3 regions of the Paenibacillus sp. 79R4 genome follow, and region 1 is predicted to be linked to each of the others. Evidence: riboswitches for the same ligand, from Rfam matches in the RefSeq annotation. Region 1 holds a riboswitch; each other region holds the start of a gene.

What was found. Region 1 has a riboswitch for cobalamin ahead of metE (5-methyltetrahydropteroyltriglutamate--homocysteine S-methyltransferase). Riboswitches for the same ligand answer to the same signal wherever they lie in the genome.
Region 2: another riboswitch for cobalamin. It lies ahead of DMN77_RS22845 (anaerobic ribonucleoside triphosphate reductase); the one in region 1 lies ahead of metE (5-methyltetrahydropteroyltriglutamate--homocysteine S-methyltransferase).
Region 3: another riboswitch for cobalamin. It lies ahead of DMN77_RS11570 (ABC transporter substrate-binding protein); the one in region 1 lies ahead of metE (5-methyltetrahydropteroyltriglutamate--homocysteine S-methyltransferase).

The regions. Positions count from the first base shown of each region.
Region 1 covers NZ_QJOT01000002.1:176,400-183,774, forward strand. Annotated here, with positions in the region: gene DMN77_RS02800 (FtsW/RodA/SpoVE family cell cycle protein) at 1-440, shown strand, start outside; gene DMN77_RS02805 (sensor histidine kinase) at 570-1,424, shown strand; gene DMN77_RS02810 (response regulator) at 1,399-2,034, shown strand; gene DMN77_RS02815 (enhanced serine sensitivity protein SseB C-terminal domain-containing protein) at 2,083-2,844, opposite strand; gene DMN77_RS02820 (hypothetical protein) at 2,834-3,085, opposite strand; gene DMN77_RS02825 (replication termination protein) at 3,446-3,808, shown strand; cobalamin riboswitch at 3,921-4,108, shown strand; gene metE (5-methyltetrahydropteroyltriglutamate--homocysteine S-methyltransferase) at 4,270-6,561, shown strand; gene DMN77_RS02835 (FMN-dependent NADH-azoreductase) at 6,715-7,341, shown strand.
Region 2 covers NZ_QJOT01000026.1:37,872-45,246, reverse strand. Annotated here, with positions in the region: gene DMN77_RS22855 (ribonucleoside-diphosphate reductase subunit alpha) at 1-1,093, opposite strand, end outside; gene nrdG (anaerobic ribonucleoside-triphosphate reductase activating protein) at 1,293-1,811, opposite strand; gene DMN77_RS22845 (anaerobic ribonucleoside triphosphate reductase) at 1,808-3,784, opposite strand; cobalamin riboswitch at 4,147-4,371, opposite strand; gene DMN77_RS22840 (MTH1187 family thiamine-binding protein) at 4,878-5,177, shown strand; tRNA gene DMN77_RS22835 (tRNA-Thr) at 5,257-5,329, shown strand; gene DMN77_RS22830 (hypothetical protein) at 5,525-6,085, shown strand; gene DMN77_RS22825 (hypothetical protein) at 6,285-6,785, shown strand; gene DMN77_RS22820 (FAD:protein FMN transferase) at 7,231-7,375, opposite strand, start outside.
Region 3 covers NZ_QJOT01000007.1:87,283-94,657, forward strand. Annotated here, with positions in the region: gene DMN77_RS11565 (TRM11 family SAM-dependent methyltransferase) at 989-1,951, shown strand; cobalamin riboswitch at 2,084-2,293, shown strand; gene DMN77_RS11570 (ABC transporter substrate-binding protein) at 2,688-3,701, shown strand; gene DMN77_RS11575 (FecCD family ABC transporter permease) at 3,698-4,744, shown strand; gene DMN77_RS11580 (ABC transporter ATP-binding protein) at 4,750-5,529, shown strand; gene cobT (nicotinate-nucleotide--dimethylbenzimidazole phosphoribosyltransferase) at 5,650-6,729, shown strand; gene cobU (bifunctional adenosylcobinamide kinase/adenosylcobinamide-phosphate guanylyltransferase) at 6,726-7,319, shown strand; gene cobS (adenosylcobinamide-GDP ribazoletransferase) at 7,316-7,375, shown strand, end outside.

The DNA.
Region 1 (7,375 bases):
AGATGGCGATCGCTGCCGGCGGTATGAGCGGTGAGGGTTACATGCAGGGGGAGAACGTGCAGTCCGAGCGGGTCCCTTTTACTTATTCAGATTCGATATTCGTCGTAATCGCTGAAGAATTCGGCTTTGTCGGCAGCTCAGTCGTGCTGCTGTTGTATTTTGTGCTCATCCATCGCTTGATATTGATATCACTGGAATGCAAGGAACGGGCCGGGCCCTATCTGATCGTAGGGATTGTGTCCATGCTCCTCTATCAAATCTTTGAGAATATCGGGATGTTTATCGGGCTGATGCCACTGACCGGAATTACGCTGCCATTTATCAGTTATGGCGGAACCTCGCTAGTCATTAATATGATTTGCATGGGGATGGCGATCAGTATTCGGATGTATGAAGAAGAGGAGAAGAAGGAGCATCACCATTCTGCGGCGAGTTTATAATTACTAAATTCCATACCGCCCAAACCCGGGCGGTTTTATTTTGCCTGGATTTATGCTCAACATAGCATAATAGCTTATAATATGTTGGCAGGCGGACGAGCCCTATAAATGAAGTCTCGGAGGTGCAGCATGTCGTATCGACAGCTAAAATGGATGATCTTGATTGTCCCGACGCTACTGATCGGGATTTGGGAATATGTCCGACATCAATTTCTGATGCCGTATTTATCGATGGATACAGGCAATTACTTGACCCCTGTGCTGCTGTTTATGATTAGCGTGACTTTGCAGTATAAATGGTTCCGCAAGCTGGAGAGCATGCAGGAGGAACTCCAGAAGGAGCGGGCCCATAAGGCGAGCTGGGAAGAGCGGGAGCAGTTGGCCAGAGAGCTGCATGATGGCATCGCGCAATCTTTGTTCCTGCTGTCTGTCAAAGTGGATCGGGCGGAGAAAAGACAGAATTCCAGCGGCGAGGCAGCGGATTTAAACGAGCTCCGAACGACAATCCAAGACGTTAACCGCTATGTCAGGCAGGCGATATCCGACTTGAAGCTGCCGCCAGATATTGACGCGGAAGGGAATCAGCTCTTATTTCCGGAGCGAATTCAGCAGATTGCTGATGAGTATCAACTGGGGCTGCATCTGGATTGGACGCTGACCGAGGAGCGATGGTCAGCCAAGGAGAAGCTGGAGCTGCTTGCTTGTATCCGGGAGGCGATCGTGAACGCCAGCAAGCATGCCGCTGTGCAGGAGATCTTTGTGCAGGGAAGAGAACTGGAAGCAGCTTTTCAAGTGAGCATTATCGACCGGGGGAATGGCTTTACAGTAGGAGAACTATCGCCGGAGCGGTATGGACTGCGGATCATTAAGCAGCGAGCCGAGCAGATGTGTTGGAACTTGACCGTAGAGTCGATGTCGGGAGAAACCTGTATTATGATCCAAGGAGGATATAGAAACCATGAGAACACGCGTATTGATCGTTGATGATCATCCTCACGCCCGCGAGGCGATTAGTGACATCCTTTCGGAGGATGAGAGCTTTGAAATCATCGGATTTGCGGAGAGCGGGGAGGAGGCAGTCTTACAGACGGAAATGTGGATGCCAGATCTTATTCTCCTAGACATTCATCTCCCCGGTCAGGACGGACTTGCAACGACGAGGGAGATCAAGCTGAAGTTTCCGTATGTGAAAATTGTGCTTGTCACCGTTTCCGATAATGTGGCTTATCTATTTGAGGCATTGAAGCAGGGCGCGCAGGGCTATTTGCTGAAAAATCTTGAGCCGGGCATTTGGCTCGAATACCTTCGCGCAGTGGCTAGTGAAGAAGCGCCGATGACAAGTGAGCTGGCTTTACGTATTTTACAGGAGTTTTCGTTGCAGAAGCCGGACCAGACCGGTCACCATCCCCTCACGAATCGTGAACGTGAGATACTCGATTGGGTTGCCCGAGGGATGACGAACCGGGAGATTGCCAAGGCACTCGACATTTCCGATCAGACGGTAAAAAATCATCTGAAGAACATTATGCACAAGCTGCATCTGGAGAATCGGGTACAGTTGACGCGTTACGCGATGGAGCAAGGGTGGATCTAGAGCGGGCCTGTAGCCTCAGCGAAACGGGTATTACACGCATAAGGAATACTAGAACAGCCCAAAAACTCTTTTTTTGTAAAAAGGCTTAACATTGGACTTAAAATAATCTTCCAATCCCGAGGATCCATCCAACTGAATAAATGTAACGGGTGGGTCAGGAACATGTACGGAATTTGCCACCATACCCGCTTTAGCTACAATCTCATCTATGTTGCCATTTGCTTCAAGAGCAATGAGTGTGTGTGGCTTCTCATCCACCTGTGGATTGAAGAAATGCGCATGATACGCGAGCCTTACTTCTTTCATATCCGCAAATAGTTTGCCTAGCGCTTCAAGAAGCTCTTTGGGATTAACGGCCGGTTGTCCGATCATAACCTCAGTCTCTTGCTGAACTTCATATTGCTGGGAAGAGGCAAAAATAGATCCATCTAAAATGGACGCTATTTCTGCTGCCGTAAATTCTTTTCCATAGCTCGAAGTTGGATTTAGAAATACATCAGCACCACGCGTTAATTGAAAGAAATCCACAGCATTCATTGAACAATACTGAACTTCCTGGTCAATGGTCTCCTGTAAACGGCGTAATGAAGTGAAGATCGGTATATATTGCTTCTGGTTGATTTCAATATTTAACAACTGGATCGATGAACCTTCTTGTAGAACTCCTTCGTACGTCTCATGTTCACTACCGTATTGAATGGTGTAAATATTGGAGCCCATCAGTTCCTTGTAAAAATCATTTCGGGCAGAGGGGGTGGTTGCGGCCTTCACTAAAATATCCTCAAGCGTATTCTCCGGTTCAAACGTCATGATTATTATCACTCCAATCGCGATATGAGCTATAGATGAGTTTCCTGTTTTTGATCTCGCTTACCACTTTATCGTAGTTTTCTTTCCACTCGTCATAAGTATCAAATTCTTCCTTGGTAATGGGGTAATACTCGGGAACATCGCAGATCCCTGTAAGGATTTCAAAGGCGTATTGCTCTCCGAAAATGCCCGCGCTTGAATAAGGACCTTCCTTAAGCCTTTTATAGTTCCAGCGGTTCACAATTCCACAGCTCCCTTTCGTTTAAAGACGATGTGTCAACTTTAAACAATTATATTGATTTTACTCTTTTTCCTACAAAAGTTTAAGCTTCCAAACTCCTAGTTTTTTATTTCACAACCGGTTATCTTGCCCCAGAGTGGGGAATCAAGGCGGGATAACAACCTCCTTATAATATAATTTCAGTATATGAAAAATTCATAATAGGAAGATCAAATTCATGCTGCTTAGTTACTTTTACTTTAACTGCTCTCCATACAACGCTCTAGCAACGTTAATTCCACTTAAAAAGGACCATTAGGTCCATTATTGTGAAAAATTCATATGTTCGATATACTGGAAACAAAAGGGAGGTGACCGCCCATGGCTTTTATGATTGCCCAGCGGGCTTACATTAAGTTATACCTGATTACGAAGGTGGAGCAGCGTCGCGGGTATGGGTATCAGATGCTGGAGGAAATGAAGGAGGAATTCCAGCCGTTTGGGTACGTGCCTCCGCTAAGCGAGATTTACCGGGCGTTGCATGAGCTGGTGCAGGAGGGAGTTCTGTATCGGACCAAGCAGCTGAAGGGAAATGATCCGAGCGTGGATTTTCAGGAAATCGTGCTGTACCATTTTACGGAAGAGGGACGGGATAAGGCCAAGCTTTACAAGAAGCAGGTAAAGACCGACCTCGATCGCTGTATTGGCATGCTGCAAAAGGCGGTTCAGGACAATTATAACTAGTTATAGTTAATTCCGATAAGACTACTGATTGTATCGTGTCGCGAAGCCATGTATGATGATATTTAAGAATAAATCGAGTTCAAAAAAGGCGAATTTTGAGCGCCCTCTCAACTTAATATTTGTGGGAATAGGTGCTTCTGTTGGGAGCTTAAAAGGGAAGTCCGGTGCAAGGCCGGCGCGGTCCCGCCACTGTAACAGAGGAGTCCGTTGCGATTCTTGCCACTGATGAACCCCATCGGGAAGGCAGCAGGAAGACGTTGAATCTGGAGCCAGGAGACCTGCCTATTCTGACAACACTGCATTACCTACGGGAGATAGGGAGGTGTTAAAGATTACTGCCATTGTATATCTATACAGAGGTTTCTCTTTAGCATTGCTTAAAGGGGGCCTCTTTTTATTTAAACTGGACTGGATTTATAAACGTGTATTCCATCAAACATTATTTATGGAGGTTGATTGAATTGGGTAAAATCGTAAGCGGTAATCTTGGGTATCCCAGAATCGGACGAAATCGGGAATGGAAAAAAGCAATTGAGGCTTATTGGGCAGGGCAAATCGCGGAGCCTGAACTGCGGGAACGACTAACCGCGATCCGCCTGGACAATTTGCGTACGCAGCAAAGCAAAGGAATCGATGTTATTCCGGTCGGTGAGTTTACTTATTATGATCATGTGCTGGATACGGCGGTAATGTTCGGATTAATTCCGGCACGATTCGAATATGCCGACGGGGCGGTACCGCTAGACACTTATTATGCTATCGCCAGAGGAAATAAACAGGCAGCGGCCAGCGAGATGACCAAGTGGTTTAATACAAATTACCACTATATTGTACCTGAGCTGGGTGACAGAGAGCCGAAGCTGACTGTAAATTATCCGCTGGAGGCGTACCGGGAAGCGAAGCAAGCCCTGCAAATGGAAGGCAGACCCGTATTGCTTGGTTTGTATACGTTCCTGAAATTGTCCAAAGGATATGCGGAGGGTGAGTTCAGTGCTTGGGTCGACAAGCTGCTGCCGCTCTATATTCAGGTGCTGCGCGAGCTTGCGGCAGAAGGCGCAGCCTGGGTACAAATCGATGAACCAGCTCTCGTAACGGAGCTAGCCGCTGAGGATATCCAGCAGCTTCATTTGATTTACAAGACGATCGCTCAGGAAGTACCGGGAATCTCCATCATGCTGCAAACCTACTTCGCTGCAGTATCCGGATATCAGCAAGTGATTGCTCTGCCGGTACAGGGGATTGGCTTGGATTTTGTTCACGGTCTGGAGGGCAATCTTGCCGCGCTGCGTGAATTTGGCTATCCGGCAGGCAAGGTGCTTGGAGCCGGGGTTATCGATGGACGCAACATTTGGCGCGGTGATCTGAAAGCGGCGAGGCAGCTGCTGGATGAGATTGTAGAGCTGGCTCCACAGGCAGAAAAGGTGATCGTACAGCCCGCGAGCAGCCTGCTGCATGTACCGGTCAGTCTGCAGGGGGAGACGGAGCTGGAACCGCTGTTGAAGGATGCACTGGCCTTTGCGGAAGAGAAGCTGGATGAAGTCGCCAGTCTCAAGGAATCGTTCAGCAGCTTGTCCATCCCTGCCTTATTCGCGGAGAATGAGCAGTCCATTCAGGCATTGTCTGCTGCCCCGGTCCGTAATCGTCATCATGTTCGCAGTAGTGTGGAGCAGGCGTTGCAGCAGCCCGCGGTGCGGAAGAACGAATTCACCACACGCAGAGTGAAGCAGGAGCAGAAATGGCAGCTGCCGTTGCTTCCTACGACGACCATCGGCAGCTTCCCGCAGACCAAGGAAGTGCGCTCGGCACGGCAGAAATGGCGCAAAGGCGAATGGACCACGGAGCAATACGATCAATATATTCAATCTGAAATTGATAAATGGATCCAAATTCAGGAAGATATCGGTTTGGATGTACTCGTGCACGGAGAGTTCGAACGTACGGACATGGTTGAATTTTTCGGCGAGAAGCTGCCTGGATTTGCTTTTACGCGTGGGGGATGGGTTCAGTCCTATGGGACGCGCTGCGTGAAGCCGCCGATTATTTACGGGGATGTGGAATTCGGTCAGCCGATGACTGTAAAAGAGACACAATATGCGCAATCGCTGACACCGAAGCCGGTTAAAGGTATGTTGACCGGACCGATCACTATATTGAACTGGTCCTTTGTACGGACGGATATCCCGCGGAAGCATGTTGCGTATCAAATCGCCCTTGCCTTGCGTAAGGAAGTAGAAGCTCTGGAAAGAGCCGGGATCGAGATGATTCAGGTGGATGAGCCTGCCCTGCGGGAAGGGTTGCCTCTAAAACGGGAGGACTGGCAGGAATATCTGGATTGGTCGGTCAATGCTTTCCGGATTTCTACAAGCTCGGTGCAGGATACGACGCAAATTCATACCCATATGTGCTACTGTGAATTCCAGGACATCATCGATTCGATCCAGGCTCTGGATGCCGATGTAATCCCGATCGAGACATCACGCAGCCATGGAGAACTGATCAGCAGCTTCGAGGAACATACTTATCCGCTTGGCATCGGCCTTGGCGTCTATGATATTCATAGTCCAAGGGTTCCTTCCAAGGAAGAGATGTTGTCCTTGATCGAACGGGCACTCGAGGTATTAGATCCACAATTATTTTGGATTAATCCCGATTGTGGACTGAAGACAAGGGGACAGGAGGAAACTGTCGCAGCTTTGTCACATATGGTGTCAGCGGCAGAAACCTATAGAGAGAAAGTAATTTCACGTTCTTAAATGGAAAATAATGAAGGTGTGACAAAAGCTACAGAAAATTTTCTAGAAACTGCAATTGACAAATCACCTTGGGTAATTTACTATGTTAACGATATCTCTAGAGAAAAAGTTAGTAGATAGGAAACTAGTAAATTCACCAGGAGGAACCATAAAATGGCTAAAGTATTATTTGTTAAAGCTAACAACCGTCCGGTTGAGCAATCCGCAACAGTAAAATTGTATGAAAGCTTCTTGCAATCCTATAAGGAAAATCATCCTGGGGATGAAATTTCCGAAGTGAACGTATTTGAAGCGAACCTTCCGTATTATGACAACGACATCATTAACGGAGGATACAAACTGGCTAACGGATTCGAAGCAACTCCGGAAGAAGTAAAGGCTGTTGAACTTGCGAACTCATACCTTGATCAATTCCTGAACGCAGACAAAGTGGTATTTGCGTTCCCATTGTGGAACTTCACCATTCCTGCACAACTTCTGACTTACCTGTTCTATTTGAATCAAGCAGGCAAGACTTTCAAATATACTCCAGAAGGCGCTGTAGGCCTGGTTGGCGACAAGAAAGTAGCATTGTTGCACGCTCGTGGCGGTGTATACTCCGAAGGACCAATGGCTTCTTTGGAAATGTCCTTGAATTATGTAGCTAATACGCTGGCATTCTGGGGAATTAAGAACACGGAGAATGTGATCGTTGAAGGCCATAATCAATTCCCGGATCGCGCCGATGAGATTATTCAGGACGGCATCCAACGTGCCGCCGACCTTGCTGCTCGCTTCTAATTTTATTTAGTTAGCATCTGATTGCTCAATTCAC
Region 2 (7,375 bases), on a different contig from region 1:
GGCAGAACAGATTCCACTCACCCCGGTTCTCTACAGCCTCCATGAACAAGTCAGGCAGACATACGCCATGGAAAATATCATGCGCGCGCATCCGCTCATCCCCGTTGTTAAGCTTCAGGTCGAGGAAGGAGAGAATATCTTTATGAAATACGTCAAGGTAGACGGCGATTGCGCCTTTGCGCGTGCCAAGCTGGTCTACGCTGACCGCGGTGTTGTTAAGCTGGCGAATCCAGGGGATGACGCCAGAGCTTGTGTTCTTGTGGCCGCGGATATCTGATCCACGGGCCCGGACTTTGCCGAGATAGACACCGATTCCGCCGCCCATCTTGCTGAGGCGAGCCACATCGGTATTGGAGTCGAAGATCCCTTCGAGGGAATCGTCAACGGTATCGATGAAGCAGCTGGAGAGCTGCCCGGCTACCTTCTTGCCGGCATTGGACATCGTTGGCGTTGCCGCGGTCATGTAAATATGGCTCATCGCCCAGTAGGCTTCTTTGACAAGCTCCATCCGTCTCTCTGCCGGTTCTTTATGCATCAAGTACATGGCAATGACCATGTAGCGTTCTTGCGGCAGCTCCATGGTGCGACCTTCAAAGTCAGCAGCCAGATAACGCTCGGATAGCGTAAGCAGCCCGATATAGTCGAACAGTAAATCACAGGATGGGTCAATTACCTCTCCAAGCTCGTCGATTTGTTCTTTAGTATAGTACTCTAGCAATTCTTCACGATAGATACCGCTCTTGCATAGGTCGGAGATCAGATGGTAGAACGAACCGTAAGGCTGATCCGGATAAGATTTATAGCGGCGGTTCACGGCGGCCTTCTTATACAGGGATGTCAGCAGGGCGCGGGCAGCGGCGAATTTCCACTCCGGCTCTTCCTTGGTCACGAGCTCAAGCGCAGACATCGTAAATGCACTGCTGATCTCCTCTCCGGTAACGACATCGCGTCTCAATTTGGATTGCACACCGCGCAGCAGGCGCTCCTTATCGATTTTGTTCAAGCCCTCCAGAATACGGTCGGCGTAGATGCCCAGACGCTCGCTGTCGAACGCCAGTTGGCGGTTATTAGGTTTGGTTACAAATGATGGCATGGAATATCCTCGCTTTCGTGATATAAGATCAGGCAGCAGCCAAAGCTGTGCGAAACTACAAAACTTGTTATTTAAAATTGCAAATAAACAGCGAAAAAAAGGGGCGCTGAGAGAGTATGTCGCGCCGGTTGGTATATATTTCACCATATTCACTGTGAGAAACATCACAGATTATCAATTATACAAGAAACGAGGTAGGCTAGAAAGAGTACAAGGGTTCCCAATCTATAACTTTTTGGGCTGCCAAGCTCTCTGGAATCCTTATAATACGCTGGTTAGAGCTGCCTCGATAGAGCAGAGAGGGGTCCCTTAAATTTTTTATAAATCTTCCATCGACAAGAACATCACAGCGTTCCAGCAGGCCAAATTCCGGGGTACCCGGCATCGCCAGCAGTTCTTCAAATGTATATCCTGTATATATCCAGATCGGAACCGGGCCAGCTTCCTGGCGCAATCGATCGATGAAATCATTGACCTCTTCAGCAGAGAAAAAGGGATCGCCGCCAAGAATAGAGACCCCGCTTAATAGAGGGTTATTTTTAATATCCGAGATAATCTCTGCCTGCCGTTCTTCTGTAAATGGTTCTCCATAATTGAAGTTCCACGTAGCCGGGCTGAAGCAGCCCGGACAACGGTGGCGGCATCCGCTGATGAAGATGGAGGCGCGCAGGCCTTCGCCTTCATTTATTGATTCCGGGTAATAACCGCAGATGTTCATATCCCGTGTTTCACCCGATCCCGAACCTCTGCCTGTTTAGCGGCGTTGAAGCGGGTCTGATAGTCTCCGGTCAAGTAGCCTGTTACCCGGCGCAGGCGACGGATATGCACATCATTCTCATGCTGACCGCAGGAAGGGCAGGTAGCTCCGATAATCCCCTCATAGCCGCAGGATGTGCAGCGGTCAATCGGATGGTTAATGCTGAAATAGCTGACTTGCTTGGATAACGCAAATTTTACAATGTTGATGAATGCAGCCGGATTATTGCGAGCATTCCCATCCAGCTCGATATAAGAGATAGCGCCGGCGTTGCAAAGATCATGGAACGGGGCTTCCAACTCAATTTTCTTCGCTGCACTTATGGTATAGTACACCGGGATGTGGAACGAATTGGTATAGTATTCACGGTCTACAATTTCAGCCACCTTGCCGTACACAGCCCGGTCACGCTTGGTAAACTTGCCGGACAGCCCTTCGGCAGGCGTTGCGAACAGCGTAATATTCAGATTGTGGCGCTCACTCTGCTCGTCGCAATATTTGCGCATATAAGAGATCAGGTCATAAGCTTTGCGATATACTTCCTCATCTTCGCCATGGTGCTTGCCGTACAATGCCTTCATGCATTCCGCGAGCCCGATGAATCCGATCGACAGGCTGCCGTGCTTGAGCAGGTCTCCAACCTGATCGTCAGGGGCGAGCTGCTCGCCACCTTCCCAGACGCCTTCGCGCATCATGAAATCGGAAGCTTTGGCCTTTTGGCGAGACTGAATCTCGAAGCGGTGCAGCAAGCCATCCGTTGCGATATCCATATAATGCTTCAGCTCGCGGTAGAAGCCGCGCTCATCGGCCTTTTTGCGCCGTCCCAGCGCGATACCGTGCTCCAGTCCAAGCTTGACGAGATTAATTGTATTAAAGGACAGATTGCCTTTGCCGGACAGATGGTTGCGTCCCAAGCGGTCGCTTAATACGCGAGTGCGGCATCCCATGGTTGCAAATTCCGTATCCGGATTGGTGGGGTCATAGTATTGCAGGTTGAGCGGCGCATCCAGGTTAGCGAAGTTGGGATACAGTCGTTTGGCCGAGCATTCTGCGGCCATCAGGAATAGATGATAGTTCGGATCTTCTTTATCCTGATTGATCCCTTGTTTGCATTTGAAAATTTGGATCGGGAAGACCGGTGTCTCACCGCTGCCCAGACCGCGCATCGTCGCCTTCAGCAGGGATTGGATGACCAATTGTCCCTCCGGAGAGGTGCAGGTCCCATAGTTGATGCTGGTGAACGGGATTTGTCCGCCCGCCCGGCTCGACATCGTATTCAAGTTATGAATCAGGCTCTCCGCAGCCTGTAAAGTTTCTGATTCGGTCTCCTTGGAGGCATATTTGAAAGTTCTCGGATATTGCTCCTGAAGGTCGCTGCGACTCATGGAGATTTCACCCAGGTCCGCCGCCTCGTCTCCTTCTTCAAAGTAGCCAAGCCCTTTGCGGAAATACTTCGCGAACGACTTCCTTACATAAGGGGCCAGATCGTGATCCAGTTTATTGGAGGAGACGCCGCCATACTGGGCATTTTGCTGGGATTGGAAAATGATCGCCACCAGCGCCATAGCTGTCATGATCGAATTAGGCGGACGAACGCTGCCATTTCCGGTGTTAAAGCCTTGAGCGAGCAGTTTATCAAATGGAATGAAGATGCAGTTCGTCGTGCCGATGGCATATTGATCCAGGTCATGCACATAGACGATATTGTCTTGAATAGCTTGTACCAGATGGTTAGGCATCACAAAGTGATTTGCATACCATTTGGCGTACTCACTGCCAAATTTGCTCATTTTGCCGGAGAAGCTCTCACCGTTCAGGTTTGCATTCTCGCGCAGTGCATCCAGGTTGGAGCTGGCAACAATTTCTTCCCCTAAATGAATCACCTCATCCAGCATTTGCTCCTGATCCGTATAAATTCGATTTAATAAAGCCATAACTAAGTGCTCCCCTCTAATTACTAGACATTCTAGACATATAAAAAGCATTTCCAACCTGCTTGAAGGTCGAAAATGCCCGATTGCGCTCCATCAAACACAGTACTCCTGTGCTCGGATAGTGTATAGCTGAAATAGTATGTAGCAGCTGCAAGCGGACACCTGCCTGATTCCTCGCAGGTCATTAGCGGTGTCATTGAAACAGGCAGGTCTCCTGGCTTCCGGGTTATTCAGTGGCGCCTTCCCACAGGCTTGCCTACCCGCAGTGGCATATTGCCGCCGAATCGCTTGTATCGCTTGTAGAGTGTGTTCAAAAAGTTCACTTTTTGATCAGCCATCGGTATCAAATCTTGAATTCAGCCGGGCTTTCCGGTGCTTGCGCAGGTATTGCCCGCGCCGCGCTCCTATTGCCTTTGGCTTCATCTAACCTTCTCGGTGTTGAAAACTGACCTTTTTGAACACTCACTTATAGAGGCTGTGAAGCCTCCCAAGCTTCCGGTCACAGTGGCGGGACCGCAGCGGATTTGCACCGCGCTTCCCTTTTAAGATCCGGTAGTATAAAATGCACCGAACCACCTGTTCATACTATATTTGGTTGTCTGGAATTGATCATAGCCCAATATGTTGTGTTTGTAAACAGGTCATAAGAAGGATTGACGAGTGAAAATTAACTGAAAAACAGGAGAAAGCAGATGTGATGCGGCGAGTCGGGGTCGAAAAAAATTGTGAACTTTTATGGACTGCACAGATGCTTGAATGAGTGATTATTGGAGAGAAGGGAGGGGATTCGACTGGCATCTACGAAACCGTCTCTAACGAAACTGGATAACGTTATTTGGACGAAAAAGCGGGACTGAAAAATGTAACGAAACTGGGTATCGCTATTTGGCCCAAAATAGTCGGTTTCAGCAGGTACAAGCCCAAATAACGATATGTAGTTTCGTTAAATTGAATTTGTGCTTTTTTTCGCGGCAATAGCGTTCAGTAGTTTCGTTAGAAGATCTGAGCAGAAATCCAGCGAATCGGAGTTTGAATTTCACCCGGGGTTGTGGTTAGAATAGAATTAATATGGAATAGAAAGGAAGTCTTGAAGATGGCGATAGCAGAAGTAACAGTTATTCCCGTTGGTACAGGAAGCACCAGTCTCAGTTCATATGTAGCCGAGCTGCAGCGCGTGTTGGAGAAGCAAACCGGCATTCAATATACACTGACCTCCATGAGCACGATTATTGAGGGGCAGCTTGAGGATATCTTTACCGCGATCCGGGCCCTTCATGAAGCACCATTCCAATCTGGGGCGATGCGCGTATCCACCTCGATCAAGATCGATGACCGCCGAGATAAAGTGAGCTCCTCTGAGCAGAAGCTGCGCTCCGTACGCGAGAAGCTTTAATCATTTTCCAGTCTTTGTGGTTGCATTTTTCCAAAAAAGCGGTATAATATTTTTTGTTTCTGAAATTCGAAGAGATTATGCTGATGTAGCTCAGCAGGTAGAGCAACGCACTCGTAATGCGTAGGTCGGTGGTTCGAATCCTCTCATCAGCATCCTTACTTTTTCAAGCGTGGCACGGTATCCGAAGTTCTCTGGGGCCGTGCCTTTTTGCGTAAAAAGCTTATGATCTACCGTTTTTCCACCCTTTACTCAAGTGAAGTGGTGTTTTACCATTGCGGGCTCTATCATAACTTGCACCAAAACGAGCGATAATTAAAAGTAAGAAGTAATTTTCCAGGAGGTTTGAAATGAAGAAGTTTATAGCCGGGGTCGTTGTGGGAGTACTGCTCTTCGGGATTGCATCCGTTCTCTCCAGCTCCATCAGGTCTCGAATGAATGTGCAAAAGGGGATTTATACCATTAAAAAAACAGACGGTACCTTGATATCGGAGGGCGCCGTGTTAGGTGGGATTGTTTATGCACCTGTTAGAGCGATGGCTGCAACATTCGGAGTTCCTTTAACCGTGGAGGGGAAGACGGTCTTAGTAGGCGAACCGACCGATTCACAAAGTCCAATGGAAGACAATGTATTAGTCGATGAGACTTTAGAATGGACTAATCGGATTAATCATTTACGTGGTGTAATTAGCAGCTGTGAAGTAAATATAGCGTTGAGAAAGGATAAGATAACAACCTTAGTTGCAGAAATTGAGAAGGAGAAATCAAAACAAAACTCAACGGGTCGACTGAAGCAGCTCGAAGAGGAGCTCAAGGAGAACAAGGATACCTTAAAGGAGCTCCGGGGAGGAATCACCGCCGCAGAGCGGGAAATATCGGAGCTGCAAAAGAAGATAGATGCCAAGAAATAGATTATCAATAATGATGAGAAAATATTTTCTATAATATAGCTTGTGTATGAGTACGGCTTAAAAGAGTGGTCGGTTAATCTCCCGGAAGGGAGGTGATGCCCGTGGGGTTAAAGACGCTTTGATACCTCCAGACAGGAGTAACTTTAACGGGCTGGCTGACGTTAGAGGTATAAGTATATCGCTTTGCCTGGGAGGTCTTATGATTAGATTTCTTAAACTGAACGGTATAAGCGCTTTATATGGACTTCATTTTGCCATACAAATTGAACTGATGGCGGAGCCGTATCGGCTTGCAAGAGTGGCTGGCGTTGATTTGGCGCAGATGAATAGGATCATCGGTTGGGCGATGATCGTGATCCTGCTTGCTGCTTCATTTCTGATGTACTATCTGACGAACCGCTTATTAGAAAGTGGGGGAGCAAGGTTCTGGACTGCCGTACTCTGGCTGCCGTATGCAGTGATGTTTATGTATGGGATTAGCCGTCTATTCCCTATCACGGATCGGGCTGATTCTCCACCGCCTGTATTGGGATTGTTAGTAATAGCGGCCGCGCTGCTCTATCCTCTATATATCCTATTTCTTAATTTTATGACCTACATACGCCGTGAAACGAATGCCAAGAGGCGGATAATAAATGCATGCGATAAAATAAAATCTGCTAACCCTAGGGCAGATAACAATAAGGATCAAGGTCGGTAATCCGATGCGCAGCCCCTTCAAATTTTTGAAGGGGCTAATGAATTGCTAATTTACCAACAGCTTCTACAGCAGTTCTTATGATGGTGATGATGGTTGTGGTGATGACGGCGACGGCGAGGACTAACGACTCCGTGATCCACAGTAACGTGGCAGTGTTTGCTTACTTTTGGTACAAACTTGATCGTAGTTACCTGAGTTTTAACAATTCTCTTGAAGCGAACTTTGGGTCTTGGTTCACGATGGCAGCAATGTTGTGAATACATGCTTGAATTCCTCCCTTCAGTGGTAATGCATTGTATGATGGAGTGATTTGCATGGAAACGTACAGATGACCTCAAGGCAATCGGTCTAGAGAGGGGCGATTAAATATAAAATTCCCGGCAGTGTAGAAGAACCGCCGGGATAGTGTATAATCAGATAGTGGCTTAAAGTAAGCCCATTTGTTTTAGTTGGCATAGGTGTAGCTATCATTTGTCTTGTTCAACAGCTTTTTAAATCCGGGTGAAGCATACAGCTTCTTGTCTTTGGTAATGAACAGAACCTCGGTGTTGGGAATGCTCTCGGCAAACTTCAGTCCTTTTTCTACACCC
Region 3 (7,375 bases), on a different contig from region 1:
CGGTTTGCCTTATCAGCTTATTGGATTAGCTGTTGGGTGTTATCTGTTGAGTTATTAGCTTTTGGGCCGTTAGATTGCTGGGCGGTAGGGCAGCAGGGCTGTGGGACTGTTGGCTTGTTGAATCTATAAATTTATGGATGGTTGGCCTGTCGGATCGCTGGATCGTTAGACTATCGGCTTGTGGGCTGGTTGGATCATTGATTTGTTAGATTGTTGAATTGATAGATTGTAGGACTGCCGGTTAGTTGGTTAATTGAATTGATAGATTGCAGGACTGTTGGTTAGTTGGTTAGTTGACTTGTTGGCTTGTTAGATAGTCGGATTGCTGACTTGTTGGGTTGTGGGATTGTCGGACTGCTGGTTGTCGGATATCAGATTGTTCTAACGGAACTCACAGCCTCTATTTCCCCTAATTTGACCCCTATTAAATTGTAACGGAAAGGGGTTCCGCTATTTGTTGATAAAACAATCAATTTCGTAGAAATTCCCCCTAATAAGGTCGCTCATTTCCGTTAGATTTTCTAAAATCGCTTTTTTGTTCAAATAGCGCACCTCATTTCCGTTAGGTTCTTAGGACAAAGAGCAGATACTCAAGGAACCACCTAATATATGCGCTCAACTACGATTATCTTATCGAGATTCGAAGGTTACAGCGTATGAGGCCATCGCGGAGGCAGGTTATAGATTTTAACAATGTACAGATACCTATGATCGATCTCATACATGAGCCCTGTTTACAGCTTATCTTATTAAAATTCAAGAGTTACAGTGTATGAGGCTCTTGCAAGGGAAATCCAGCCTTTAACAAGGAGAAGAAACCTATGGACGACCTTATAAGTGCGCTCAATTACGATTATCTTATCGAGATTCGAATGTTACAGCGTATGAGGCCATCGCGGGTTAGTCTCTAGCTTTTCTTTTTGCGGGGAAAAGGGGTATGATGGTGCTCTGAGGAATTCAATTGGTCAAAAGAGGAATGAGAGATTTGATGCAGCAAATGGAGAGTTCCAGCCGATATATTTACCCTTTTGCCTGTCATGAGACAGAGCGTGATCTGTGCAGGATGGAGCTTCAGGCGCTATTTGGATATGCTGTTGATCCTGTTGGACCGTATCCATTTGTGGATACGTCCATTGTAATCGATCCGAGCCGCAGTCCTTATCTGTCGCTGAGGATGGATGTATGGATTAGCGAGGTTTCTTGGGAGGAACTGCTGCGGCAGGCAGCTGAGCTGGAGCTTCAGGATAGGACATTTAAAGTAAAATATATCAAAAATGGTGATCCGCGCAGCTTTGACGAGCAGCGGCAGATGGAGCGTCAGGTTGGGAGTGTGATTCGCGGCAAGGCGGAGATGCGTACGCCGGATCTGATCTATGGCTTGCTCTCTCATCACGGGCGCTGGACGCTGGGGGTCTGTCATCCGGCACGTTCAGTCTGGCTGGAGCATAAGCATAAGCCGCAAAATTACTCGACAGGACTCAGCACCGCAGTTGCTCGCGCATTAGTTAATATCGCGGCTCCTCAACCGGATGGCTTGCGGTTGATCGATCCCTGCTGCGGCATGGGCAATGTGCTGATCGAGGCGTTGTCGATGGGGATCGACATGGTCGGTCGGGATATTAATCCGCTGGCGATTAAGGGCGCACGTGTGAATTTGCACCATTTTGGCTATGAGTCGAAAGGCTTGGTAGAGATCGGTGATATGAACGACATAACTGAACATTACGACGCCGCGGTTCTTGATATGCCCTATAATCTCTGTTCGGTGCTTCCACGAGATGAACGGATTAGGATGCTTACGAGTCTGAAGCGAATTAGCATCCGTTCGGTGATTGTCTCTTCAGAGCCGCTTGAGGAGGAGATTCGCGAGGCCGGTCTGACGGTAATGGATCAAGGGAAAATCTTGAAAGGTTCATTTATTCGCAATGTATGGCTGTGCAGGAGCGAGTGAGGGGGGTTAAGGCCATCTTAATGCAGAATTGCTGCAGTAGATAGAGCTATATGAACGGCTCTGGATATTGTGTTCAATCTTCTTTTCCCCTATAATCCAATAGAGAAGATAGCCTTGCTTCGAGCTGATTAATTGAATAAAAATACTTGCTGGTCCTGAGTTAGCGGCGCATGACGCCATACGCTCGGGTGAAAAGGGAAGCCGGTGCAAGTCCGGCGCGGTCCCGCCACTGTAAACAGGAACGAAGCCTAATTTGCCACTGTCAGCGCTCAAGTTGATGGGAAGGCGGGCTTCAAGTCTTAACCTGTAAGTCAGGAGACCTGCCGCGAGTATATGAGACGGTCCTTCGAGGAAAGGATGGCGTTCTGCTAAGCTAAAGATGCTGATCTGCGTATGGAGGTTACTTGTTCTGTCCGGATCAGACATAATACTTTGTAGACGTAACCCATCCTATCGGATCGGGTTTTCTTTTTGTTGTAGTAGTTTCAAAAAGTCCGCTTTTGATCAGAAATTAAAAAATCCTGCCGGAAGCAGGAGCCTCGGTGCTGAAAGGCGACCTTTTTGAACACCACTTGCAAGGACTCCAAGCATAAGCAATGGCGTGCAAGAACAAAAGCAAGAACAAAAGCAAGAACAAAAGCAAGAACAAAAGCAAGAACAAAAGCAAGAACAAAAGCAAGAACAAAAGCAAGAACAAAAGCAAGAACAAAAAATTATTCAAAAGGAGAGGGAAAACTTGAAGAACTGGAGAAAAATATGGGCGGCCGCCCTACTGACGCTCGTCATTATGGTCGTTGCAGGATGTGGCACCAATGATTCAACGAATAATGCTGCGAACGGGGCGGCAAATAACAGCACGAATCAGGCTGTTGAACAGAGCAACAATAGCGGAAATGCAGGGGAAGCACAGCATACGGCCTACCCGCTTACGGTAAAGGATGATTTCGGCACGGAGGTTACATTTGACGCGGCTCCGCAGAAGATTGTCTCCTTGTCTCCTTCGGAAACGGAAGGTTTGTTCGCAATCGGTCTGGACGAGCAGATTGTCGGCGTCTCCGATAATGATGATTACCCGGAAGCCGCGTTGTCCAAGCCGAAGATGGGCGGCTTCCAAGTTAATGTAGAATCCGTTGTAGCGGCTGAACCGGATCTTGTCGTTGTAACAGGGACGATGATCAAGGAAGAGACGATCAAGAGCTTGACTGATCTCGGGATTAAAGTATTTAAATCCAATCCGAAGACAGTGAATAACGTAATGGACCATATTAAGATGATTGGACAAATTACGGATCATCAAGCTGAGGCGGAGCAAGTTGTAAAGCAGATGCAGGATGAGCTGAACCAAGTAACAGAAGCCGTAAAATCGGTTAAAGAAGAAGATAAGAAAAAAGTATATATCGAGTTCTCGCCAGGCTGGACTGTTGGTAAAGGCGAGTTTATGGACGAGATGATTACGCTCGCCGGAGGCGTTAACGTTGCTTCCGATATAGAAGGCTGGAGCCAGATCAACGAAGAGAATATCATCAAGGCAAATCCTGATGTGATTCTGTATGCCAAGAGCGTAATTGAAAATGACAAGACCTTGGCCGAGATTGTAAAAGGACGCAGCGGCTGGGATCAAATTACGGCTGTGAAAAATGATCAGGTTATCGGACTGGATGATAATTTGCTTAGCCGTCCGGGCCCACGCGTAACGCAAGGACTGATTGAAGTGGCCAAAGCGATCTATCCGGAATTGATGCAGCCATGAGGACGAAGCTGGCCGGATACGGAATCATAGGTCTTGCTTTGCTCGCAATCACCGTCTTGATCTGTATCGGGGTTGGCTCGGTATATTTGCCGGCCGGAGAGATTATCGCCATTCTCGCGCATCATATTCCGTGGGTTGGCGATCATATTACTCCGGATTGGAGCATGGCTTCTGAACAGATTGTTATGAAGGTTCGCCTTCCGCGAGTGATGCTGGGCCTGCTGGTCGGCGCTTCGCTCGCGGTAGCGGGCTCTGCTTTTCAGGGAGTACTGCGCAATCCGCTCTCCGATCCATTTACACTTGGCGTGTCATCGGGCTCAGCGCTAGGGGCCGCAGTATTAATCTTTCTTGGCTGGCAGTACTCCGTAATCGGAGTGTTCACACTGCCGGCTGTTGCATTTTTAACAGGATCTTTAACGTTATGGATCGTGATGTGGCTGGCTCGGGAGAACGGGAAAATACCGATCGAGAATTTGATTCTATCAGGCGTTGTGATGCAGTCTTTCCTCGGGGCTGTCGTCTCCTTTCTGACAGCGATGTCGAAGAAGACGGTGAATGAAATTTTATATTGGACGATGGGCTCCTTAAGCTTGCGAGGATGGTCGTATACGGCCATCCTGCTGCCATATTTGGCGCTGGGGTTCATTTATCTCTGGAGTCGGGCCAGGACGCTGAATTTGCTCGCGCTTGGCGAGCGACAAGCCACCCATACGGGACTCAATGTGGAATTTACCAAGTTATCGGTGTTGTTCGTGGCCACGCTGCTCACGGCAGCGGCTGTCTCGGTATCCGGAGTGATTGGCTTTGTCGGCCTGGTCGTACCGCATATTATTCGCCTGATTACGGGTCCTGATTATCGCCTGATTATTCCGCTCTCCGCGCTTGGCGGGGGCATCTTCATGATGTGGAGCGATCTGGCAGCGCGTTCGCTGCTGGCGCCAATCGAGATACCGTTGGGAATTGTCACAGCCTTCGTAGGGGCGCCTTTCTTCGCTTACTTGCTGTATCGCAAGAAGAAGGAAAGAGAGGTGGAGATGCGTTGATTGAAGTGCGGCATATTGATAAATCATATGGAAGTTTGTCCGTACTTGAGGATATAAACTGGCGGGTCCAACGCGGGCAGTTCTGGGGCATCATCGGTCCAAATGGCAGCGGGAAATCAACGTTGATCAGCCTCTTGTCCGGAGTAGAGAAGCCGAACCGCGGCGAGATCAGCCTGGATGGCAGGCTGATTGCCGAATACGGGCGCAAGGAGCTGTCGCGCAAGCTGGCGGTTTTGCAGCAGGATGGGCTTCCGGCAGTAGCCTATCCTGTCCGGGAAGTGATTGAGATGGGGCGGTTTCCGTTCCAGAATTGGCGCGGCAGAGAAGATAGTGAAGCCGCTCGGCAACTAATGGACGGTATTATGGATAAGCTTGAGCTGAATGCTCTGGCTCATCGGCCGCTTCATGTATTAAGCGGCGGACAGCGGCAGCGGGTGGCCTTGGGCAAAGTGATGGCCCAGCAGCCTGAGATCGTCCTGCTCGATGAGCCAACGACTTATCTGGATATCCGACATCAGACACAGTTTATGGAGCTGGTCGCCAGCTGGCAGCGTGAAGCGGGCTTGACGGTCGTATCGGTCATGCATGATCTCAATCTGGCCGCGCTGTATTGCGACCATTTGCTTGTGCTTCATCAGGGGAAAATTGTGTCAGAAGGTTCACCTGCGGAAATTATTAATTCTGAATTGATTGAAGCGGTATTTCAGGTGCAGTCTCATATCGTTGCTCACCCCGATCACGGAGAGCCCCAGTTATTGCTGCGTAAGGAAACTAGTAGTGAATGATAGAGCATCTAAACTGGTGAACAGGTCATCGCTAGTTCATATTTTGCAGCAGGATCTTGCAATATTAGTGATATAGTTATGGTATAGTCGCATATCACGCATCAGGAAGGGGATATACACATGAATCATTTAATCGCACAAGTTATCGATAAAATCTCAGCTCCGGACGAGGCTGCTTCAGCAGCTGCGGCAGAGCATCTCGATCAGTTAACCAAGCCGCCGGGGAGCCTCGGGAAGCTGGAGAATCTGGCCGTGAAGCTAGCGGGAATTACCGGGAAGGTACATCCCGATTTATCCAAGCGTTCTGTCATCGTTATGGCTGCTGATCATGGTGTGTGCGAGGAAGGCATCAGTGCTTTTCCAGCGGAGGTAACTCCGCAGATGGTACATAACTTCCTGGCCGGTGGAGCAGCAGTGAATGTGCTGGCTCGTCAAGCCGGAGCCGAGGTGATGTGCGTGGACATCGGAGTAAATGCCAAATTGTCACACCCGGAGCTTGTTATGAAGAAGATCCGCTATGGGACAGCGAATATGGCCAAAGGTCCGGCGATGAGCCGTGAGGAAGCGGAAGCGGCCGTACTGGCGGGAATCGATACGGTGGAGGCGGCAGTAGCCAACGGATCAAGATTGTTCGTGACCGGCGAGATGGGGATCGGTAATACCACGGCCAGTGCGGCAGTGATGAGCGTGTTGACCGGAAAATCGCCGCAGGAATGCGTTGGCCGGGGAACGGGTCTTAATGACGAACGCCTTCAGCATAAGATTGCTGTCGTCCAGAAGGCAATTGATGTTAACCAGCCGGATATGAACGATCCGCTGGATGTACTATCCAAGATTGGCGGGCTCGAAATCGCCGGCCTGACCGGGGTGATTCTGGCTGCCGCTGCCCACCATTGTCCGGTCGTCATTGACGGATTTATCTCCAGTGCAGCGGCATTAATTGCGCAGCGCCTTGCCCCAGAGGCTGCGCATTATATGATCGCCTCGCATGCTTCGCATGAACAGGGGCATGAGCAGCTGCTTGGTGAGCTGGGGCTTGCCCCGATGCTGCATCTGGACATGCGATTGGGCGAAGGGACTGGCGGCGTATTGGCGCTGCATCTGATTGATGCGATCTGCCGTGTAATGTCGGAGATGGCGACCTTCGAGAGTGCCGGGGTTTCTACAGGCGAAGGGACTGGGCCGGAGGCATCCGTATGATCATTACGGTGACCGGCGGGGCGCGAAGCGGCAAGAGCTCTTTTGCCGAGAAATGGTGCATGAAACAGGCGGAGCGAGGGATTTATATTGCTACGGCACAAGCATTCGACGATGAGATGCGGGAGCGAATCAGGCTGCATCAGAGCGTCCGGGTGGACAGCGGTTTTGCTTGGGAGACGAAGGAAGAGCCGCTGCGGCTTGCCGCGCTGTTATGCGAGTTGGCTCAGTCGAACGATCGCAGTTCTTCCTCGATCAATGAGCCTGTGGCAGACGAACCTGTTGTATTGGTGGATTGTCTCACATTATGGCTCTCTAATATATTGCTCGCATATGGCGACGGGCGGGAGGTGGAGCAGCAGGTACTGGATGAGATCGAACGATTAGCTTCGGTCGTCTCGTCCTATTCCGGCAATCTGGTACTAGTGACGAATGAGGTCGGGGATGGCATCGTGCCTGAATACCGTCTGGGTCGAGTCTACCGGGACTTGTCTGGAATTATGAATCGCAAAATGGCTGAGATTTCGCAGCAAGTATTTCTCGTCACTGCGGGAATTCCCATTGAACTCAAGAGCAGGGAGTATCGATTATGAGACAACAAGGACGGCCAATTTTGGCCGCTTTTCAATTTCTATCGCGTTTTCCGGTG